One region of the Pseudobacillus sp. FSL P4-0506 genome, then DNA from elsewhere that is predicted to be linked to it. Evidence: riboswitches for the same ligand, from Rfam matches in the RefSeq annotation. Region 1 holds a riboswitch; each other region holds the start of a gene.
The links. Region 1 has a riboswitch for thiamine pyrophosphate ahead of MKZ02_RS18090 (acetylornithine deacetylase). Riboswitches for the same ligand answer to the same signal wherever they lie in the genome.
Positions count from the first base shown of each region.

Region 2: it holds a riboswitch for thiamine pyrophosphate, as region 1 does, so the genes downstream of both, thiC (phosphomethylpyrimidine synthase ThiC) here and MKZ02_RS18090 (acetylornithine deacetylase) in region 1, are expected to answer to the same signal.
Region 3: it holds a riboswitch for thiamine pyrophosphate, as region 1 does, so the genes downstream of both, MKZ02_RS15570 (thiazole synthase) here and MKZ02_RS18090 (acetylornithine deacetylase) in region 1, are expected to answer to the same signal.
Region 4: it holds a riboswitch for thiamine pyrophosphate, as region 1 does, so the genes downstream of both, thiT (energy-coupled thiamine transporter ThiT) here and MKZ02_RS18090 (acetylornithine deacetylase) in region 1, are expected to answer to the same signal.

Region 1 covers NZ_JBBOOI010000001.1:3,660,465-3,665,674, reverse strand. The annotation lists gene thiW (energy coupling factor transporter S component ThiW) at 34-531, shown strand; gene MKZ02_RS18095 (hypothetical protein) at 528-935, opposite strand; TPP riboswitch at 1,246-1,350, shown strand; gene MKZ02_RS18090 (acetylornithine deacetylase) at 1,478-2,758, shown strand; gene tenA (thiaminase II) at 2,861-3,535, shown strand; gene MKZ02_RS18080 (ABC transporter ATP-binding protein) at 3,507-4,304, shown strand; gene MKZ02_RS18075 (ABC transporter permease) at 4,301-5,050, shown strand; gene MKZ02_RS18070 (ABC transporter substrate-binding protein) at 5,050-5,210, shown strand, end outside.
Region 2 covers NZ_JBBOOI010000001.1:1,406,687-1,411,896, forward strand. The annotation lists gene MKZ02_RS06815 (DUF1659 domain-containing protein) at 1-140, opposite strand, end outside; gene MKZ02_RS06820 (polysaccharide deacetylase) at 319-1,461, shown strand; TPP riboswitch at 1,544-1,658, shown strand; gene thiC (phosphomethylpyrimidine synthase ThiC) at 1,806-3,590, shown strand; gene MKZ02_RS06830 (serine protease) at 3,609-3,776, shown strand; gene MKZ02_RS06835 (3-hydroxyacyl-CoA dehydrogenase/enoyl-CoA hydratase family protein) at 4,843-5,210, shown strand, end outside.
Region 3 covers NZ_JBBOOI010000001.1:3,105,670-3,110,879, reverse strand. The annotation lists gene MKZ02_RS15590 (alanine/glycine:cation symporter family protein) at 1-119, shown strand, start outside; gene MKZ02_RS15585 (HEAT repeat domain-containing protein) at 308-1,360, shown strand; gene MKZ02_RS15580 (glycosyltransferase family 2 protein) at 1,357-2,784, shown strand; gene mscL (large conductance mechanosensitive channel protein MscL) at 2,825-3,238, shown strand; TPP riboswitch at 3,244-3,344, shown strand; gene MKZ02_RS15570 (thiazole synthase) at 3,421-4,185, shown strand; gene thiH (2-iminoacetate synthase ThiH) at 4,201-5,210, shown strand, end outside.
Region 4 covers NZ_JBBOOI010000001.1:2,763,538-2,768,747, reverse strand. The annotation lists gene MKZ02_RS13960 (dynamin family protein) at 1-2,505, opposite strand, end outside; gene MKZ02_RS13955 (DUF1801 domain-containing protein) at 2,555-2,998, opposite strand; gene thiT (energy-coupled thiamine transporter ThiT) at 3,425-3,991, opposite strand; TPP riboswitch at 4,062-4,163, opposite strand; gene MKZ02_RS13945 (L,D-transpeptidase family protein) at 4,543-5,037, shown strand; gene MKZ02_RS13940 (DUF3243 domain-containing protein) at 5,116-5,210, shown strand, end outside.

The DNA.
Region 1 (5,210 bases):
GAGGATGCGGCTTTTTCGTATGGGGGAATGCGAATGAATCGAGTACAAAAAATGGCTTATATGGCTTTATTTACTGCGATTGCCACCTTCGGCTCTTCGCTAGTCTGGTTTCCCGCCGGTGTAGCGAAGGCTTACCCTGTCCAGCATGCGGTAAATGTCATTGCCGGTGTGCTGCTTGGCCCGGGGCCGGCGGTAATGATCGCCTTTGTTACTGGTTTATTAAGAAATTTAATGGGAACCGGTTCACTTCTAGCATTTCCGGGAGGCATGATTGGTGCATTTCTCGCCGGCTATATTTATCAAAAAACAAGCCGAACATGGGCCGCTTCTATCGGAGAAATGACTGGGTCAGGAATCATTGCTCCTTTATTTGCCGTTCCCTATGCAAAGATATTGATGGGAACAGCGGCTGGTGCTTTTTTCTTCTTGCCAGCTTTTCTCGTCAGCAGCTTGTCAGGATCAATTATCGGTCTCTTGCTCGTAAGGCGACTAGTTAAATTGAACGCATGGAAATATCGGTTAGAGCCTTAACGCCACCGAAGGGCAATAGCCAACTTGCAGCATTCTAAGTTTGCTGCAGTGGTTCTGAGCTCAATTCGGAAGGAATCAGGGTTAAATGAAATATTTGTTTTTCTTGATATACCAGCTGATCGCACCAGCCGTTCCACTTCTTGCCGATTGGCAGCCTGGGCAGCAGTCATTAATCGAAGAGCAAAGTCGCTGCTATCTGTTAATTTATTTAACAGCAAATTTGTTTCATTCAGCAGCTGCTTGATTGATTGAGCGGATTGTTTAAATAAAGCAGGATTCACTTCAGGATAAGGCCTTAAGGACGGAGGATGACATGAGGCCACTGGTTGAAGGGCTCGATGGTGAGGATAAGTGCCTGCAAACGGGGCCATGTAAAGATTTTGAAACGGATAAGAATAATACAACCCGGTGTCACTCCTTCCTAAAAAGTAAGACTTCTCAGCCATTAACAAATGCTTGCTTTCTTCGTTATCTGTTTTACTGTAGAACTCATGACCCGATGGCCACTTCGTTCCGTATGAGGTGACGGTCCTTGCAAGATGATTTTTTCCAATTAGCCTGATGTGTACAGAGGAGTCTTTATCTTTAGCCTCTTCTATTAATATACGGCTATTGGGAAAAATAAATGATCAATACTATCTATTTAAATAGCATAAATTTTATTGAAAATTACTGGTGATTACGATCAAGCTAACAGCAGAATCTAATTGAATAGTTGGTCCTTGGGGGTGCTTGCAAAAGCTGAGAGAGGTAAATGGCCTCAACCCTTATTACCTGAACTGGATAATGCCAGCGGAGGGAAGAGGTCGTATCCTGATATTGAACTGCAGTCTTTCTAATCCTGCAGCAAGATAAAAAATTATACAGCCGCTTCCCTTGATGAGGAGCGGTTTTTTTACGTGTAGGTAATAATATTAGTCTACATGTCAATAGAGAGGGGATGGCTATGGAAAAAAAGCTAGATATACTCCTGGAACAAGTGGAGCGCCGTCAGGAAGAGATCGTTCATTTATTGAAGAAGCTGATCTCTTTCGAAACGCCTGCTCCTCCGGCACGAAATACTGCAGAAGCCCAGTCGTTTATAGCTGATTTTTTAAAAGGCTTAGATTTTTCGGTAGATAGATGGGACGTGCACCCAAATGACCCGAATGTTGTTGGAAGATGGCCAGGGACAGATGCTGAGAAGTACCAAAGTTTAATTATTAATGGACATATAGACGTGGCAGAAATACATGAAGATGAGGGGTGGGAAGCCGATCCATTTCAGGCTGTTGTCAAGGAGGGATCAGTGATTGGACGCGGGGCCGCTGACATGAAAGGAGGGCTTGCTGGTGCTTTATTCGCTTTACAGCTGCTCCATGATGCAGGAATGACGCTTCCGGGGGACGTGCTTTTTCAATCGGTTATCGGTGAAGAGGTAGGTGAAGCTGGTACGCTGGAGTGCTGCAAACGGGGCTATAAAGCGGACTTTGCGGTAGTTGTTGATACGAGTGATCTACATATACAAGGGCAGGGAGGCGTGATTACAGGCTGGATTACTTTAAAAAGCAACCAAACGTATCACGATGCGACTCGAAGAAATATGGTACATGCCGGCGGAAAGTTGTTTGGAGCCAGTGCTATAGAAAAAATGATGAAAATCATTGAAGGGCTGCAGGAATTGGAGCGCCACTGGGCGGTAACTAAAAGCTATCCAGGATTTTCGCCGGGGACAAATACAATTAATCCCGCTGTTATTGAAGGCGGGAGACACGCCGCTTTTATTGCCGACGAATGCCGGCTTTGGATTACTGTTCACTATTATCCCAATGAAACCTATGAACAGGTAGCTAAGGAGGTGGAAGATCATATTCGTCATGTAGCAAACGGAGATGTATGGATGAGGCATAACCCTCCTTCATTTAAGTGGGGTGGCACATCAATGATTGAAGAAAGGGGAGAAGTGTTTCCTTCTTTTGAAGTAGATGGGAGTCACGCTGCTGTACAAATTCTCACCCAGTCTCACTCAGATGTGCTTGGTAAGGCTCCGATGATTGATATTTCCCCAACTGTTACAGATGGGGGATGGCTTGCTGATTCCGGTATTCCTACCGTTATCTATGGACCGGGGGATTTAATGAATGCTCATTCGATCAATGAGCAGCTGTCGATTGAACAGCTTGTCGATTACACGAAAGTGATTTTGTCGTTTATCTACACTTGGTGTCACACACCGAAGCATGGATAGGTAAGATGAATACTCTGGGTTGTGAACAGCTATAGGCACAACAGAAATATGTATAGATGATCTTTAGAGGAGGAATCACATATGAAAGTGAGTAGCACGAATATAAAGTTCAGTGAAAGGCTTCATGAAAAACTTCAGCCGATCTGGAGAAAAAATCATCATCATCCTTTCGTGAGAGGAATTGGGGACGGCACGCTCGACCAGCGGAAGTTTCGTTTTTATATGGTTCAGGATTATTTATATTTAATTGATTATTCTAAGGTATTTGCCCTTGGAGCAGTCAAAGCAACAGATGTAGAAACGATGGGGAAATTCGCTTCATTGCTGAATGAAACACTTAATTTTGAAATGGCACTTCACCGCCAGTATGCAGCCCGTTTTGGCATTTCTGAGGAAGAGCTTGAACAGGCCAAGCCGTCTCCAATTACGCTTGCTTATACGCATTACATGCTTCATGTCAGTCAGAATGGCACGCTTGCCGAGTTGATTGCCGCTCTTCTTCCATGTGCGTGGAGCTATTGGGAGATCGGCAAAGAGCTAAATGAAATTCCAGGAGCCAGCGAGCATGAGTTATATGGTGGCTGGATCAAAATGTATTCATCTAAAGAGTTTGGTGAACTCGCCACATGGTGTATTGAGCTTTTAGATGAGCATACAGCAGGAAAGAGTGAAAGAGAGCTTGCGAGACTGGAAGAAATTTTCTTAAATACAACCCGTTATGAGTATATGTTCTGGGAGATGGCGTTTCATGAGCAAATGTGGCCGGGAGAAGAATAAAAAAGTTCTTGAATTTCAACATGTTACCTTTTCCTATAAAGACAAAAAAAACAGGCACGTTGTTCCTATTTTGCAGAGGATAAATGCGGAGGTTTATGAGGGCGAATTCATTTCTATTATCGGAGCAAGCGGATCAGGGAAAAGTACACTATTCCGGTTAATTACCGGGCTTGAAAATCAGGATGAGGGACGAATTTTAATCAATGGGGAAGAGCAGGAATCACGTCTTGGAAAGGTCGGTTACATGCCTCAGCAAGATCTGCTCATGCCGTGGCGGACAATTATCGAAAATGCCGCCCTTCCTCTTGAATTGAGAGGAATCCGGAAAGAAGAAGCACGCAGGCAAGTTCATCTTTTGCTGAAAGAATTTGGTTTAGAAGGAACAGAGGGGCGGTACCCTCATGAGCTATCTGGAGGCATGAGACAGCGCGTTTCTTTCTTGCGGACATCATTGAGCGGATCAAACATTCTTTTGCTTGATGAACCTTTCAGTGCCCTGGATGCGATTACAAGGCTGGCTATGCAGGAGTGGCTCATGGCCCAGTGGGAAAAACGAAAAGCAACCATTGTATTGATTACTCACGACGTCAGTGAAGCGCTTTTTCTGTCGGATCGCATTTTTATTTTTCAAGAAAGACCGGTTCGGGCGTTTCAGGAAGTGACTGTTCCGATTGACCGGCCAAGAAGCTTAAAAGATTTGAACAAGCCAGCCATGATTGAATGGAAGGACTATTTGCTGGAGGAGCTGAGAGGGAAGGTGATTCTATGAAAAGCAACAGGGGCACATGGCCAGCTGCTTTGACAATTTTAGCATTTTTCCTGGCTTGGGAAATCACGGCACGAATGGTCAATATGCTATTTATTCTCCCGCCTCCGACCGGCATTCTCAGTAAGCTGTGGGAATTAAGAGAACCGCTGTTCATTGAACACTTGCCAATTACGCTAGTCATTATTTTAATTGGCTTAACTATCTCCATTTTACTAGGCGCCGGAATGGCTGTTTGGATGAGTGTGAGCCCAGCCGCTGAAAAAGTGATTTACCCGCTGATCATTTCTTCACAAATGATCCCGATTATTGCTCTGGCCCCCATTTTTGTTCTTTGGTTCGGTTACTCAATTTGGAGCAAAGTAGTTGTGACTGTTTTGATCACATTTTTTCCTATCACGGTGAATACATATGATGGGCTGCAATCAGCCAGTAAAGAGTTGAAAGAGCTAATGATGACAATGGGGGCAGGGAAGAAAGAGATATTTACCAAGCTAGTTGTTCCTTCCGCCTTGCCTCATTTTTATTCAGGACTGAAGGTAGCTGTTACATTAAGCGTGATTGGAGCTGCCATCGGAGAATGGCTTGGAGCACAGGCTGGTCTCGGTTATTTCAGCCGACGAATGATGACTCAATTTGATGGGGCGGCTGTTTTTGCTCCGATTGTATTGCTGTCGGCGATCGGCATTGTTCTATTTGTCATTGTAAAATTCATTGAGCAAAAATCATTAAAATGGAGGAAGTCATAATGAGAAAATGGTTACTGGCATTGTTTGTGATAGTGCTTGCCGGCTGCAGTTCTAACGATGCAAGTGAAAAGAAAACAGCGGCAGGAGCCGGAGAGAAACAGAAAGAAAAAGTGACAATTATGCTTGACTGGTATCCCAACGCCGTTCACAGTTTCTTATA
Region 2 (5,210 bases), 2.3 Mb from region 1:
GCTGTTTCTAATTCAGTTGCCGTTGCCATTTCATTCACATTGGCAAAAGTTTTTGTTTTGTGAATTGGTTTTCCTTCATCATTTAACCCGTGATCAAAGACGAGACTTAACGTGGACTTCATCAATATTGCTTGTGCCATGCTGATCACCTCCTTTCACTTCCTACATACAGAAAAAGAGTGATAAAGGATACCCTCCTGCATAAAATTTAATAAGTAATATTTTTAATATTTTTGTAACATAAGTGAAAAATATGTATTATAATGGTGAAAAATAGATAAATAGATAAAATTTAGAGGGAAAAAAGGGGTAAGAGAGATGAAGAGAAGATTAATAATCATGTGCAGCTTCCTACTGCTGTTTATTTGTGCAGGGGGAATGCCGACTCATGCGGCCGAGAAGAAGAACATTTACATAGGGCTCCATGATAAAATGCTGCCGTTTACAACAGGAGAAGCCTTTATCATCAATGGTCAGGCAGTTGCTCCATCAGAAAAACTATCACGCTATTTATATATAAAAGAAACCATCAAGGAAAAAGAAGGAGTTTATATCTTTGAAAAAAACGGCCAGCAGCTGAAAGTAAACATCAAAACGAAGGAAGCCTTGCTCGACGGGAAAGCTGTGGCCCCTGCAGTTACTTACACTGAAAATGGCAAGTTTTATATTGGAATTCGCTGGATTGCAGAGCAATTTGGTTTCCAGGCAGATTACTTGAGTGAGCATAAAACAGTACGCCTCTATACGAAGGCTGGATCAAAGTTGTCCAACGAAGAGTTTTTAGTGGCTAATCAACCGTTTTTTGATCGATTGAAAAGTCCGCCGCCAGCTAAAAAGCCAGTCGCTTATGTAACATTTGATGATGGTCCAAGTGCTCAATCAGCCAGCATTTTAAAAACCCTTGCTTCTCAGCAAGTGAAAGCAACATTTTTCTATATTGAACCCAATATTTCAAGGTATGGGGCTGCGGCGAAAAAAGCTGCAGCAGAAGGGCATTACCTTGCCCTTCACAGCGTAACCCATAAAGTGAACCCGCTTTATAAGTCGCCACAAAACTTTATAAACGAAATGGAAAAAACAAATCAGACATTAAAGAAAGTGACTGGCCAGTCCTCTGTTTTGGTTAGGGCTCCATTTGGAAGTTCCCCTTATCTAAAACAGCCATTCCGTGATGCTTTAGTTAAAAAAGGCTATCGGTTGTGGGATTGGGATATAGACAGTGAGGACTGGAAATATAACACATCTTCGAAAGCGCGTATTTTGCAAAATATTCAAGCGGGAATTAAATTGCAAAAGAAGAAGGGCGATCAGAATGTTGTCATTTTACTGCATGAGAAGAAGATCACTGCAGAAATGCTTCCGCAAATTCTAGTTTATTTAAAGAAGGAAGGATATGAACTGAAAGCTTACAATCCCTCTGCCCATGTAACCCAGAATTTCTGGAAGGACGGAAGACTGTAATTAGTTGATAAAACGGTGGAATTTTCTGAATAAACATATTTACTTTTATAGCAGCTCTATGTATAATGGAGTCAAATTAAATAGTTATAACTAGGGGAGTCCAATGAGCTGGGCTGAGAAAGGAACGCGATGAAGTTTCTTGACTCTTGGGACCTGATCTGGTTCATACCAGCGTGGGGAAGTTAAAACAGTTATTTATTATGATTACTTCTGCATACATATTAGCCGGGTCCATCCATTGATTGGACACCGGCTTTTTTATGTACATGAGTGAGCTTTTCCACATGCTATGCCCTGCATCTCGTCCTTAAACGATTAATCCGTTGAAAAGGAGAGATTTTTTTATGTCCACATCCTCATTAAGTGAAAAAAACATTTCCATTATGTCCAGTTTTTCGGGTAGTAAGAAAGTTTATATTGAAGGTTCTCGTCCTGATTTAAAAGTTCCCATGCGTGAAATCAACCTCACTCCAACAACTGGTACGTTTGGTGAGGAAGAAAATCCGCCCGTGCGTGTATATGATACGAGCGGTCCTTATACAGACCCTCATTACACGCTTGATATTACAAAAGGATTGCCGACTATTCGCAGTCCGTGGATTAATGAACGCAATGATGTAGAGGCGTATGAAGGAAGAGAGATAAAACCTGAAGACAATGGCTATAAAGAGAAAAATGATCCCCGAACCAATCATCATCTATTCCCTAGGTTAAAGCGCCAGCCACTGCGTGCAAAAAAGGGAAAGAACATTACGCAGCTTCATTATGCAAAAAAGGGAATCATTACACCCGAAATGGAATTCATTGCAATCAGAGAAAACATGTCACCTGAGTTTGTCCGCGAGGAAGTAGCGAGAGGAAGAGCAATTATTCCAGCTAATGTCAATCATCCGGAAATTGAACCGATGATTATTGGGCGCAATTTTCATGTAAAGATTAATGCAAACATCGGTAATTCAGCTGTTTCCTCGTCAATCGAAGAGGAAGTAGAAAAAATGACATGGGCAACACGCTGGGGAGCGGATACTATTATGGATTTGTCGACAGGAAAGAATATTCATACGACCCGTGAATGGATTATCCGTAACTCACCCGTTCCAGTGGGGACTGTCCCTATTTATCAGGCGCTTGAGAAAGTGAACGGTGTAGCAGAAGCTCTTACTTGGGAAGTGTATCGTGATACATTGATTGAACAGGCGGAACAAGGGGTAGATTACTTTACTATTCATGCTGGAGTGCTTCTCCGCTATGTGCCATTAACAGCTAAGCGCATGACTGGGATTGTCTCACGCGGTGGTTCAATCATGGCTCAATGGTGTCTCTATCATCATCAGGAAAATTTTTTATATACTCACTTTGAAGAAATCTGTGAAATTATGAAAGCCTATGATATTTCTTTCTCTTTAGGAGATGGACTGCGTCCCGGCTCCATTGCTGATGCCAATGATGAGGCACAATTTGCTGAGTTGGAAACACTCGGGGAGTTGACTAAAATTGCATGGGAACACGATGTGCAAGTAATGATAGAAGGACCCGGCCATGTGCCTATGCACCTTATTAAAGAGAATATGGATAAGCAGCTTGAAGTTTGCCAGGAAGCCCCTTTCTACACACTGGGTCCGCTAACAACGGACATTGCCCCAGGCTATGACCATATTACCTCTGCAATTGGAGCCGCGATGATCGGCTGGTACGGCACAGCGATGCTTTGCTATGTCACACCGAAAGAGCATTTAGGGTTGCCCAATCGGGATGATGTACGCACTGGGGTAGTGACTTACAAAATTGCTGCTCATGCTGCCGATTTGGCGAAAGGGCACCCCGGAGCTCATAAGAGGGATAACGCGCTGTCAAAAGCACGATTTGAATTTCGCTGGAGAGATCAGTTTAACCTGTCCTTAGATCCGGAACGTGCGCTGGAATATCACGATGAAACCTTGCCGGCGGAGGGCGCAAAAACTGCTCATTTCTGTTCAATGTGCGGCCCGAAGTTTTGCAGCATGAGGATTTCTCAAGATATTCGCAATTATGCTAAGGAAAATGAAATAAATACAGATGAAGCATTTGAAAAGGGGATGGAGCAAAAGGCGAAGGAGTTCAAGCAAGCCGGCAGCAGTATATACCAGTGAGCGGGAGGAGAAATGCAGATGACTGTCCATAAAATTGAACGGGAAATTGATCAATTAAAAGCAAAGCTGGTCCTTCTACAAAATCGTTTAAGGCTCATTCAGCAAAATTGTGACCATCATTATAGAGGTAATCAGTATTATGAAACTTGTGCCAAATGTAAAAAAGTGAATGTTTTATATTATTAAAGTGAACGGCCGCGAGAAGATTCTCGCGGCCGTTTTTATAAAAAAGAGAGGTAAAGAATGCATTAAGGGGGGCTGTGCGGGTGGGCATTCGCACAGCCGCTGTGCATATTATTCTTTCTGATGAGAGAACAGCAACGGGACAAGTAAACTGTTCATGTATTTATCATATTTTAATTGAGAATGAATGTCAACTATAATTGATAATGATTTTCAAAATCAATGAGAATGGACCCCTCTTCTGAGCAGCAAGGGACAGGATAAACAGAGAGACTAAAAAAACTTGGGCGAGGAGTTATGTGGAGAGCGCGCGATTAGGATCATTCTTGTTAGCAGATACGTTTCCTTATAGTATTAAACCAATCACCTTGCTCATAGAAGTCTAACCCCTTGCAATATTTTCTCACTAACCTTGAATCTTTTGACTGGCTAATCGATTATTGAGCCGCTACCTTGACCCTGCTATTTTTAATGTAACGATTATGGAGGAAGGACGATGAAGATACTCGCTTTTTGCTAGTTGGGATGAGACAGAGGGTTCCAAATAATCAGGTACTTCGCTAATTAATTATGATGGTTGAGCATGTATATAAATGAACATTGGAATAAAGTGTGTGAAGTGAAGATTGTCTTCAAGGTAGTGGACTGAAGGCAGTCTTTTATTTGTATTCTCAGAAAGTGCTCTGTCTAACAGCTTTCAATTAAAGGAGTTAATTGAATTGGAGCACAGTTAAAGGTTTACGTCCTTTTACTAAAATGAAGAAAAACCATACAGCTAAATGCAGAAAAAATAGCATATGTCCTTAAGGCGATGTAAGTAAGCTGATAGGATATTTTATATGAGTTCTTTAACAATTTTACAACATAAAAATAGTAGGAATTTAGGTCAATATTTATATAATCTAGTTTTTAAAGGAGGAAGAGAGGCATCCATTTTGCGAAAGAAATCAAATGAAGTTTGAAAATTTCAATTTTTTCTTCTTTATTCGTTGCACCAAATGAAAGGTTGGGTTATATTAGTAATAGAAATAATGAATGAGCATTCATTCAAAGATGTGAAGGGGGAATTATGTTGGTTCAGCACATTCAAAAGGCTGCCGTTTTAGGTTCAGGCGTAATGGGTTCAGGAATTGCTGCTCATTTGGCGAATATCGGTATCCCGACTTTATTATTAGATATTATTCCGCGCGAGCTCACAAAAGAAGAGGAAGCGAAAGGTTTTACAATTAACGATAAAGAAATCAGAAATAAATTCGCTGCCAATGCTTTGAAAAAGCTGCTAAAGCAAAAGCCTGCTCCGCTCACATCGAAGAACAACATTCAATATATTACAGCGGGAAATCTAGAGGATGATTTAGAACAACTAAAAGATGTTGATTGGATCATTGAAGTGGTGGTAGAAAACTTAAATGTAAAAAAACAAGTGTTTGAAACGAT
Region 3 (5,210 bases), 550 kb from region 1:
AAGATTATCAACAACAGCGAAGAGCCGGAAAAGAGCCTGTTTTTTATGCGGATTCAATTGAAGGAATCGGCAAAGCAGACTCCTGGGAAAGAAAACGGCAGGAGGAAGGACAAGCATAAGGCAGCATCCGCTGTCTTATGCTTCTTTCTATAGAGGCAACCTTGACATTTCCTTTTATCTAGACATCGGTCGGTGCAAACTTTGATAGAATATAAAAGGAAATAACTGTTTATTGTTTTTAGTTAGTGGAATATAGAAATCAATCGATAAATTAACTATTAGGCGATAATAAAGCGGGTGAGCAAAGTTGAGTGATACATTGAAAGTGATCTTATATATAGACTTGGCACTTGTCATGATTTTGCTTTTTTTGCTTGCTTTTCTATTGATCCAAAAAGTAAACACAAATAGAAAGGCAGAGAAAGTAGAATCAATAAAGGCTTACTTGCGTCCGGATCTTTTTGCCTACTTGTTAGGGGATGAAAAAGATTTACACAATCGATGGTTGAGTAGTCATCCGCTTAACCTCCAGGCGCTCGAAGAATTGCTGGAGGAAGCTTCTAAAATGTTTAAGGGTGAAGAAATAGCGGCCATGATTACGATGCTTGCTGAAGAATGGTTAAAAGAGGAGTATCGTCGGCGATTAACAAAAAGGCGATGGAGCATAAGAATGAACGTCTTGTATCATATAGAAAATTTCCATATGGCCTCTTTTGCACCATACTTGTGGCTTGCTCTGGCAGAAGATTCGTTTCAAACGAAGGCAGAGCAGACGGAAGCCATTCGGGTTTTGGCTTCACTACAATCTAAAGCGTTGGCTACAGATCTCATCCAACTTACCCCACCGTTCTCTAAAGCTTTATATAAGGACGTATTAAGAAGGTTTAACGGTACATACCAATCGTTTTTTATTGAAAACTATGAGAAGTTAAACAATATTTTTAAACAGGCGATCATTGAGTGGATGGCAGAAACACAGGATTATCGATATATTCCTTTTATTGTAGACCAATTGAAACAGTCGCATTTAGAGCTTCGAATTGCTGCTTTAAAAGTATTGTATTTGTTCGGGTATGCTGATGATTCAGCGGATATCTATTCATTTAGCTACTCTTCTCATTGGCAGGAAAGAATGCTATTTGCCAAGTTAGCCGGCGCAGCAAAAAAAGATCGTTTCCTGCCCCAGCTCACAAAATTAATTGCGGATGAAAACTGGTTTGTTCGCAATGCTGCCGGGGAAGCTCTTCAAAAGTATGCTGATGGTGCACTGATTCTGCAGCATATAATAGAAACTCATCACGACCGCTATGCAAAAGATATGGCTGCCCAGTGGCTTGAAAGCGAAGGAGCGATAATATGATTGTCCAATTTATTAGCAGCCTTGTCACTTTTTTGTCATGGTTATTTATTTCGTATACAATAGTTGTGCTGTTATTTTATTTTGTTATTTTATTCATTTCAGCAAAGCAACTGCGAAGCCAATACGGCTTTAATTCTAAAGAAGCGGAAGAAGACCTGCTTGATTCCTTTGACACAAAACCTGTCTCTATTCTCGTGCCTGCCTATAACGAAGAAGCAGGCATTTATAACAGTGTTCGTTCTCTCCTTAGCATTTATTATCCGGAATATGAAGTGATTGTGATCAATGACGGATCGAAGGATAGCACAGTGGAAACGATGATTGAGTCATTCCAAATGGTAAAGACGAATACAGTGCTGCGTACAAGAATTCCAACAGCAGAGGTTAAAGGGATCTATCGTTCGACCATTTATAAAAATGTTTATATGATCGACAAGGAAAACGGCGGAAAAGCAGATGCTTTGAACGCTGGGATGAACTTATCACATTATCCTTACGTCTGTTCACTTGACGGGGATTCTGTCTTAGAAAGAAATGCTTTCCTGAAAGTCATAAAGCCGATTCTCGACTCAGATGGCGAAGTGATTGCTGTCGGCGGGAGTGTGCGGATCGCCAATGGTTGTCATATTGAAGGCGGAGAAGTGATGACCGTGGATTTATCCAACAAACCCTTTGTCATTATGCAAGTGATCGAATATTTACGGGCCTTCTTAATAGGCCGTATTGGATTGAGCCGTCATAATCTGCTGCTGATTATATCAGGCGCATTTGGCGTTTTTGAGAAGGAGTCAGTCATTCGGATTGGCGGCTATCGCACAAACACCGTTGGAGAAGACATGGACCTTGTGGTGCGCCTGCACCGGATGATTAAAGAAGAAGGGCTCAATAAAAAGATACTGTATGTTCCGGACCCCGTCTGCTGGACAGAAGCTCCAGAGTCTGCGCTTTATTTGCGTAGACAGCGCCAGCGGTGGCATCGTGGGCTCTGCGAAGTAATTTGGAACCATAAAGATATGCTGTTCAATCCTAAATATGGACTTGTAGGCGTGCTATCCATGGCTTATTTCTTTTTGATTGAGCTGATGGGTGTATTCGTTGAATTAGCCGGCTATATTCTTATCCTATTCGGGGTCCTATTTTCATTTATTAATGCCGAGGTCACTATATTGATGGCTTCTCTATCTTTTTTATACGGTTCTATTTTATCTATGAGCGGTGTGCTTCTGGAAGAATGGAGCTTGAGGAAATATCCGAAACCAGCCAATATTGTGAAGCTATTTTTCTATGCGCTCTCTGAAACCTTCTGGTATCGTCCTTTGACGATCAAGTGGCGGGTAGAAGGTTTTTTACAATTTTTAGCTGGCAAGAAAGATTGGGGCGAGATGAAACGGATTGGTGTAGGAGCCAAGGTTGAGTCAAAATGAGTTGGTCGTTGAAAGGATAGCTGAAAGGAGTTTAACCAAGTTGTTGCAAGAATTTAAGAAATTTGCCATGCGCGGCAATGTCATTGATCTGGCGATCGGTGTTATTATCGGAGCTGCTTTTGGTAAAATCGTTTCTTCTCTCGTGCAGGACATTATTATGCCGATCATTGGACTGCTTATAGGGGGCATTAATTTTTCAAAGTTAATGTTTCGCTTCGGAGGAGCTGAGGTGAAATATGGTCTCTTCATACAATCCATTGTTCATTTTTTAATTATCTCATTTGCTCTTTTTCTCTTTGTACGGGTATTTAATAAGTTATACCGTCAGGAAAAGGAGGAGGAGACGCCTTCACTTTCAAAAGAGGAAGAGCTCCTTACAGAAATTAGAGATTTATTAAAATCGCAAAAAACGCTTAACAATTTAGAAGATTCAGAGTATAATAGAGAAAATTAAATAGAAAATTTAGCTAGGGGTGCCTTTAAGGCTGAGAGGATGCATGCATCTAACCCTTGAACCTGATTTGGTTAGTACCAACGGAGGGAAGCTGTCTTTATTTATGTATGTTTATTTGGTGTACATAAAGAAAAGCCTGCCGTTGTGGCAGGCTTTTTTTATTGCAAAAAGGAGGAATATAAATGGATGAATTGATGATTGGTCGAGCGAAGTTAACGAATCGGCTTTTTACCGGCACAGGAAAGTTTGCAGATCACTCGGTCATGAAACAGGCTTTTGCTGAATCAGAATCAGAAGTAGTTACCGTGGCGGTGAGAAGGGTAGATTTAGAAGCGGAGCATGAAAATATTTTAGAAGATATTCCGCCGAATATGATTATCATGCCCAATACCTCAGGAGCTAGAAATGCCGAGGAGGCAGTTAGAATTGCAAGACTGGCCAGAGCCGCTGGGATGGGCAACTGGATTAAAATTGAGGTCATTTCCGATCAGAAATATTTGTTGCCTGATAATGAAGAAACCATTCGAGCCACAGAAATCCTTGCTAACGAAGGATTTATTGTTCTTCCTTATATGAATCCGGATTTAATGGCAGCAAAAAAGCTAGCAGATGCTGGGGCGGCAGCCATTATGCCGCTCGGTTCACCGATAGGGTCAAACCGGGGCATCCGGATGAAGGAAATGATTCGGATTCTAATAGAAGAAAAAACACTGCCTATTATTGTTGATGCAGGGATCGGCAAACCGTCTGAGGCAGCTGAAGCCATGGAGATGGGGGCTGACGCGGTGCTAGTCAATACGGCAATTGCCACAGCTGATGACCCGGTAAGCATGGCTAAAGCGTTCAATTTAGCTGTTAAGGCTGGAAGACAGGCTTATCTGGCGGGGCTGGGAGCAGTGTCGCAAAAAGCAGCCGCTTCCTCCCCGTTAACTGGATTTTTACGTTAAAAAGGAGGGATTTTTTTGAGTTTTTATGAGGTGTACCGTTCAATCAAAGATCAACCATATGAAGAGTGGTTAGCTAGCATGACGACAACCGATGTAGATAGAGCTTTAAATAAAGACGATTTGAATGAACAAGACCTATTGGCGCTTCTTTCCCCTGCAGGCGGCGAACGTTTAGAAGAAATGGCTCAAAAAGCCCAGCGATTAACAGTTCGGAATTTTGGTAAAGTAATCTCCTTGTATGCCCCGCTTTACTTAACAGACTATTGTGTGAATAAATGTGCTTACTGCAGCTTTAGCTTTGATAATGATTTTCCAAGACGAAAGTTAACGTCATTAGAAATTGACCAGGAAGCAAAGGCGTTAAAGGATATGGGGATTCAGCACGTTATTTTGCTGACAGGAGAATCACGTATTCATTCATCGGTAGCTTATCTGGCAGAAGGCGCAAAAATTTTGAGAAAGCATGCCTCTTCAATCGCCATCGAGGTACAGCCGCTTGATACGGAAGAATATCATCAGCTTTTTCAGGCTGGGGTAGATGGGCTCACGGTTTACCAGGAGGTATACAATGAGGAAGTGTATAAAGAGATTCATATAAAAGGACCAAAAAGAAATTACCGTTACCGTCTTGATGCACCAGAGAGAGGCTGTCAGGCTGGGATGAGATCAGTCAATATCGGCGCCCTGCTTGGAATGGATAATTGGCAGAAGGAAGTATTTTTCACCGCTCTGCATGCAAGGTATTTGCAGAAAAAATATATAGAAACAGAAATTGCCGTTTCTTTTCCTCGCATTCGTCCGAACCTGGGTGGATTCGAGCCGCGGGTTAATGTAGAGGATAAAGACCTTGTCCAGGCTATGCTCGCCTTTCGTCTATTTATGCCGCGAGCAGGTATTACACTCTCTACACGTGAAGAGGCGGAACTCAGGGATCATCTCATTAAGCTCGGGGTAACAAAAATGTCTGCTGCCTCCTCTACTGTTGTAGGCGGATATGCTAACAAAAAAGAAAACAATAGCCAATT
Region 4 (5,210 bases), 900 kb from region 1:
AAAAGCCATTTCTGTATGCCGGGCATTCATGGAACCCGCGCCAGGTGTATCGACAAGAACCATCCCCTGCTCTGTTAGCGGAGAGGAATAGTAAAGAATAATACGTTCAACAAAACAGGCCTTTTCCTCCATGCTGACAAATTCAATGTAGCTCTCTGCCGTTCTGTGTGCTGTCTGTCCGAGATACTGTTTCATTTCTTTATAGCCCGCGAGAGCGGCACGCAGAAAGGCAAACTGTTCAAGTGGCAAAGCGGTAAGCGGGCTGAACCACTCGTCCTCTTCTTCCCCCTCTCCATTCCCCTCCTTTCCCGGCGCCAGCTTCTTTTCTACCAGCTCATCATGCTTCTGTAAAAGCAACTGTAGACTTTCTATGCTGCCAACCGTTTTTCCGCTTAGCTCTAGCGCCTGATTTATATCTTTAAGCAGCTGGTCTTCTGTTTTAAACAACAGTATAACTGTTCCGTGGGAATGCTCGGCATCAGGCATACGAATTTCATTGATCGCCGCTGTCGTCGGATTGGGGGACACTGGCAAAACCCGCTCACCTAACAAAGCGTTCGCAAATGATGACTTGCCAGCACTAAACGCGCCAAATAAAGCAATAGTGTATTCATTTTTTTCCAAACGCTCAATTCGTTGATGAAGCTTTTCCATTCTCTGTTCCATGTAATTAGCCTGCGACAAAAGGTGGGCTTTTCTTTTTACCTCCTTAATCCGCTCGTCTAGATTAATAGAAACAAAAGCCGTTTCCTCAGATCGGCTGCTCCACTCTCTAGCGGCTTCACCAATAGAAACGAATGGCTTTCTTTTTTGACTGGCTAGTGGTTTTGTCTTTTTAAAAGCCTGAAAAGGTTTTTTCTCTACTTTTTCCTGGCCGCGTACAGCGAGGATAGAAAAGATGTTTTCATACAACTCTGTTTCGTTTGCTTTTAACTGTTCCCGCTTTTTCCAATCCTCCATTTTTTGATATATCTCTTTCTCTTCTTTAGCAAGCAGAACCCGCTTCTTGCGGTTATTTTCCTTTGCCTGTGCTTCCAGCGGTTCAACGAAAGCAGCAAATGCCTGGCGGTACAGGGTCTTCATTTCGGAAGTGACGTCCTTCGCATAGTTTAATACGTAATCATCTGTAAGCATTGCTCCACTTTTGACGAGCCTTACGAGCAAATCTGGAGAAAACTGGACTTCGCATTGGCGAACTCTCTCTCTGAGCTCATCATTTATTACATCAAATGAGGTTAGCAGCTTGATAACCTCTTCTTTAAAGGGGATGTCAATGTAAGACAGCCTATTCTCGTTTAGTGTTTGAAACAGCTGCTGCAAGCGCCATTCTTTTTCTTTTTTTGTTCGTTTGCGGGAAAAGAAGCCGCGCACTTGAAAGGAAAGTTCACGGGACTCTAAAAATTGGCGCACAAAAATGCGCGCATAATAATCTAAAAGCTTGGCATTGTTAAAAACAGTTGACAGCATTTGATCAAACAGCGGAATAAACAGATTGTCCCGCTCTCTTATCGCTTCTTTTCGCTCATTGAACTCTCGGCGTTCTTCTTGAAGCTGCTGAAAAGAAGCCGTACCTATAAGCCGCTCATCATATTCCTCAAGCTCGGTTCTTGTTTTTTTCCGCTGCTTGTGAAAAAAGCTCATGGCAACGACTAGTGCTTCCTGTAGTACATGAGCCGTGATTTGCTGTTGCCGGTCAGCGATTTTTCCCGACAAAAGAGCTTTCAATTCGCTCAGTTGGTTATAAGCATGGTCTGCCTCTTTTAACGAAGTGAAATAAAGGCCGTTATATGAAAGGCGATGCTCAGCAAATGATTGCTGAATACGGCTTAAAAATTCAGTAAGCGACAGTTCACTTGCTATGTGTTTATCGATTTGGTTAACGATTAAATAGTTTTCTTTTCCTCTCTCCGCAAGCTGGCGATTAAATTCAAAGTTTACAGGAGATTGCACATGATTATAGTCCATCATGTAAAAAACAAGGTCGGCCAAGTGAAGCTTGGACAAAGCACTTACCCGGTGAGCATCGTCTGTTGAGTCAATTCCAGGCGTATCAAAGATGGCAACTCCTTCAGGCAACTGGCCTGTACGATGGGATATTTCCACTTCTTCTACTATATTGCCGTTGACGCAATATGCTTGAATGTCACGGATATCGTAAGGGTAAGGGAACACTTTTATAGTCCCATCCTTAAACCAAACCTTCGCATACGGCTCTCCTTCTTTTACCTTGACAATATTGGCGCTTGTCGGAATCGGACTGGATGGCAGCAAGCTTTCTCCCATTAATTCATTGATCATGGAAGACTTTCCGGCTGAAAAGTGGCCATAAAAGGCGATGATATACTCCATGTTTTCCAGTTTTTCGATCAGTTCGGCACATATATAGGCACTTTGCTGGTCACCGTACTTTAAAAATAAAGCATGAAGCTGCTCTAGTTTTGGCAGAAGCAAGGCGCGGGTTGGTTTCTGGTTAGCGAGCCAGTTTTTTAATTTCTCGGTTAACATGCAGCATCCTCCTTTCTGCTTTCAGCGGTATTTTATTTACGCACTCCCCCTATGTAATCTCGGCTTCTTTGCCTATTTCTGGATAGGTTTCTTTTAAAAATGCTACGGATTGTTTGATTAATACTTTTAAAACATCAACATTAATATCGGCTAATTTATTAATATAGACGCATGCTTTCCCAGTAGTATGTTTTCCGAAGCTTTTTAACAGTTCCTCACGCTTTGTGTCACCCGGTGCAAAATACAAACTTATTTTAGCTTTTCGAGGTGAAAAGCCAACTAACGGTGCGTCTCCTTCATGGCCGGATTTATATTTATAATGATACGAACCGAATCCAATAATGCTCGGCCCCCACATTTTTGCTTCAAAACCCGTCGTTTCGGTAAAAATATCTAGTAATTTATACGCATCTTCCCGTTTTTTGGGGCTTTCAATAGCTTCAATAAACTCAATCACATTGTTATCCGTTTCCTTTGTTTTTAACTCATACATATAGAGTCACTCCTATATTTTTAACTTTTATACAGTCAAAGCGAGTATAACTGCGGAAGTGCAGGTCGCTTAGCTACACCAGCTGTAAATTAATCAACTAACGTAATCAGAAATATCGTCTCCAATTTCCAGTGCGCTACGATAAAGATTTCTCTATCAATCTTTATTACTCCTTTATTAAGCGCAAATTCTCAAGTTAACAGTCTATATGAGAAAGCAGGAAAGAATCAAACGTTCTCTACGCCCCGTTGTAAATGGCAACGTGACCGGCTTGGCATTTTAGCAGCCCTTAATAAAAAAATTTTCTGAACAGACTCGCAGCTCTTCTACAAATATAAGAATAAAAAGCGGGTTTCGGCAAATCCTCTCTCTGCACAAAAAAACAGGAGCTGAATTTAATGGATCAGCTCCTGTTTTATGTGTTTATTAGTAACTGGCCGAACTATTTTCAACAGGAATGGACTGTTTGTAAAAGCGCGGCGCTGTCTTTTTCAAAAATAGTAGTACAGCTGACGTAATTAACATTTCCGGAAGCAAATAAGAAAGGTTGTACAAGAAAGAATAAACGGCGACCGGTGTTCCTTCCGGTGCCGAACTGCCGAACCAGACGACGCCGGAAACGAAGTGGCAGATAAAACGAAACACAGTACCTAACAATAGACCGGCAAAAATACGGCCCGTTGTAACTGGTTTATGGAAAACAGCAAGGCCTCCGAGTCCGAGTACAGCATAAGCAAGAGGATAATCCAACACGAGCTGCACTGGATGCACAACGTATCCACCTGTCATTAAGCTGATCAGCCCAACCAATAGACCTGTAATAAAACCAGCCTGCCAGCCGCGGCGAAAGGCCATGACGAATATTGGCACCATGACGAGGGAGATAGAACCCCCGAATGCCCAAAGAGCGCCAAACTCGACATAGCTTAATATAAGCGATAATCCTGCCATGACAGCAATTTCGATCATCGTAACCAGTTTGTTTCTTTCCATAAAAAATCCCCCTTTTCTTATCCAAAGGGGTGTACGGATACAACGGATTCTTCCGCTTATGCGAATATTTCCTGTATCTGTCACACTTTCCCTACGCTGGTACTAACCAGATCAGGTTCTTAGAGTTGAGGATGGTTCCTCTCTCAGTCTAACGACACCCCTAGTGGACTTATTGCTCTTACTATAGCATAACTATAAGGAAAATGAAATACGGGGAATCATCTCCGGTGCTTTACAGTAGTAAAAGATGGCTAGATTTTTAGAGTGACTTTCATAGGAAATTATCCATCATCTCAGCGATTTCATAAAAACTGGACTCTGCCTCTCGGCTTAGTTGTGTTACTGTCTGTTCCACATGAAAGGATTCTTTCGACTAAACGATACAATCTTATAAGGGCCTATTCATATTCTCTTCCCTCTTTTGGATGTGCCTGACTCTTTTTATTTAAAGCGTATATCTTACTCTCTTATTTCATATACGTAAGTGAATATCAGGCGAAGCATCTTTTCATAAATACTTGTTTTAAAAATATATAAAATCAGGTGAGCCGATGAATCATATTGTTAAGAGCGGTGAAACATTGACGTCTATTGCAGCGGATTACCGCATTCCTGTTTCTCAATTGATTGCAGCCAATCCGGGGATCAATATTCATTCTATCTATCCCGGCCAGCAGCTGCGTATCCCGGGACTTCCTGATCCTTCTTCTCTTCCTTATTCAATTAGCGTTTCATTGTCACAGCGCAGGCTAACCTTATTTCGTCAGGGGAAAGTACAAAAAGTCTATCCGGTGGGGGTTGGTAAAATGCTGACTGAAACGCCAACTGGAGATTTTGTTATTATTAATAAAGCACCAAACCCAGGCGGCCCATTCGGAACGATGTGGATGAGTTTATCGAAGAAATCTTATGGCATTCATGGAACGAATAATCCTTCTTCTATCGGCAAGTTTGTCTCTAAAGGCTGCATTCGCATGTATAACCGTGATGTAGAAGAACTGGCTAGAACCATTCCAATCGGTACTCCAGTTCGCATTAGACCTTAAATCGCTGAAAATTCATCTGTTGCATGTTTGAAAACAAGCAAAGGGGGGCATAACGAAACAGTAAAGGAGGAATGACTGATGACAGAAGAAAATCACGCGATTCATAAAGACGGGGAACTGCAGCCGGATATGGTGGATGATACACTTGAACGGATAAGCCCCGAAAGAATGGA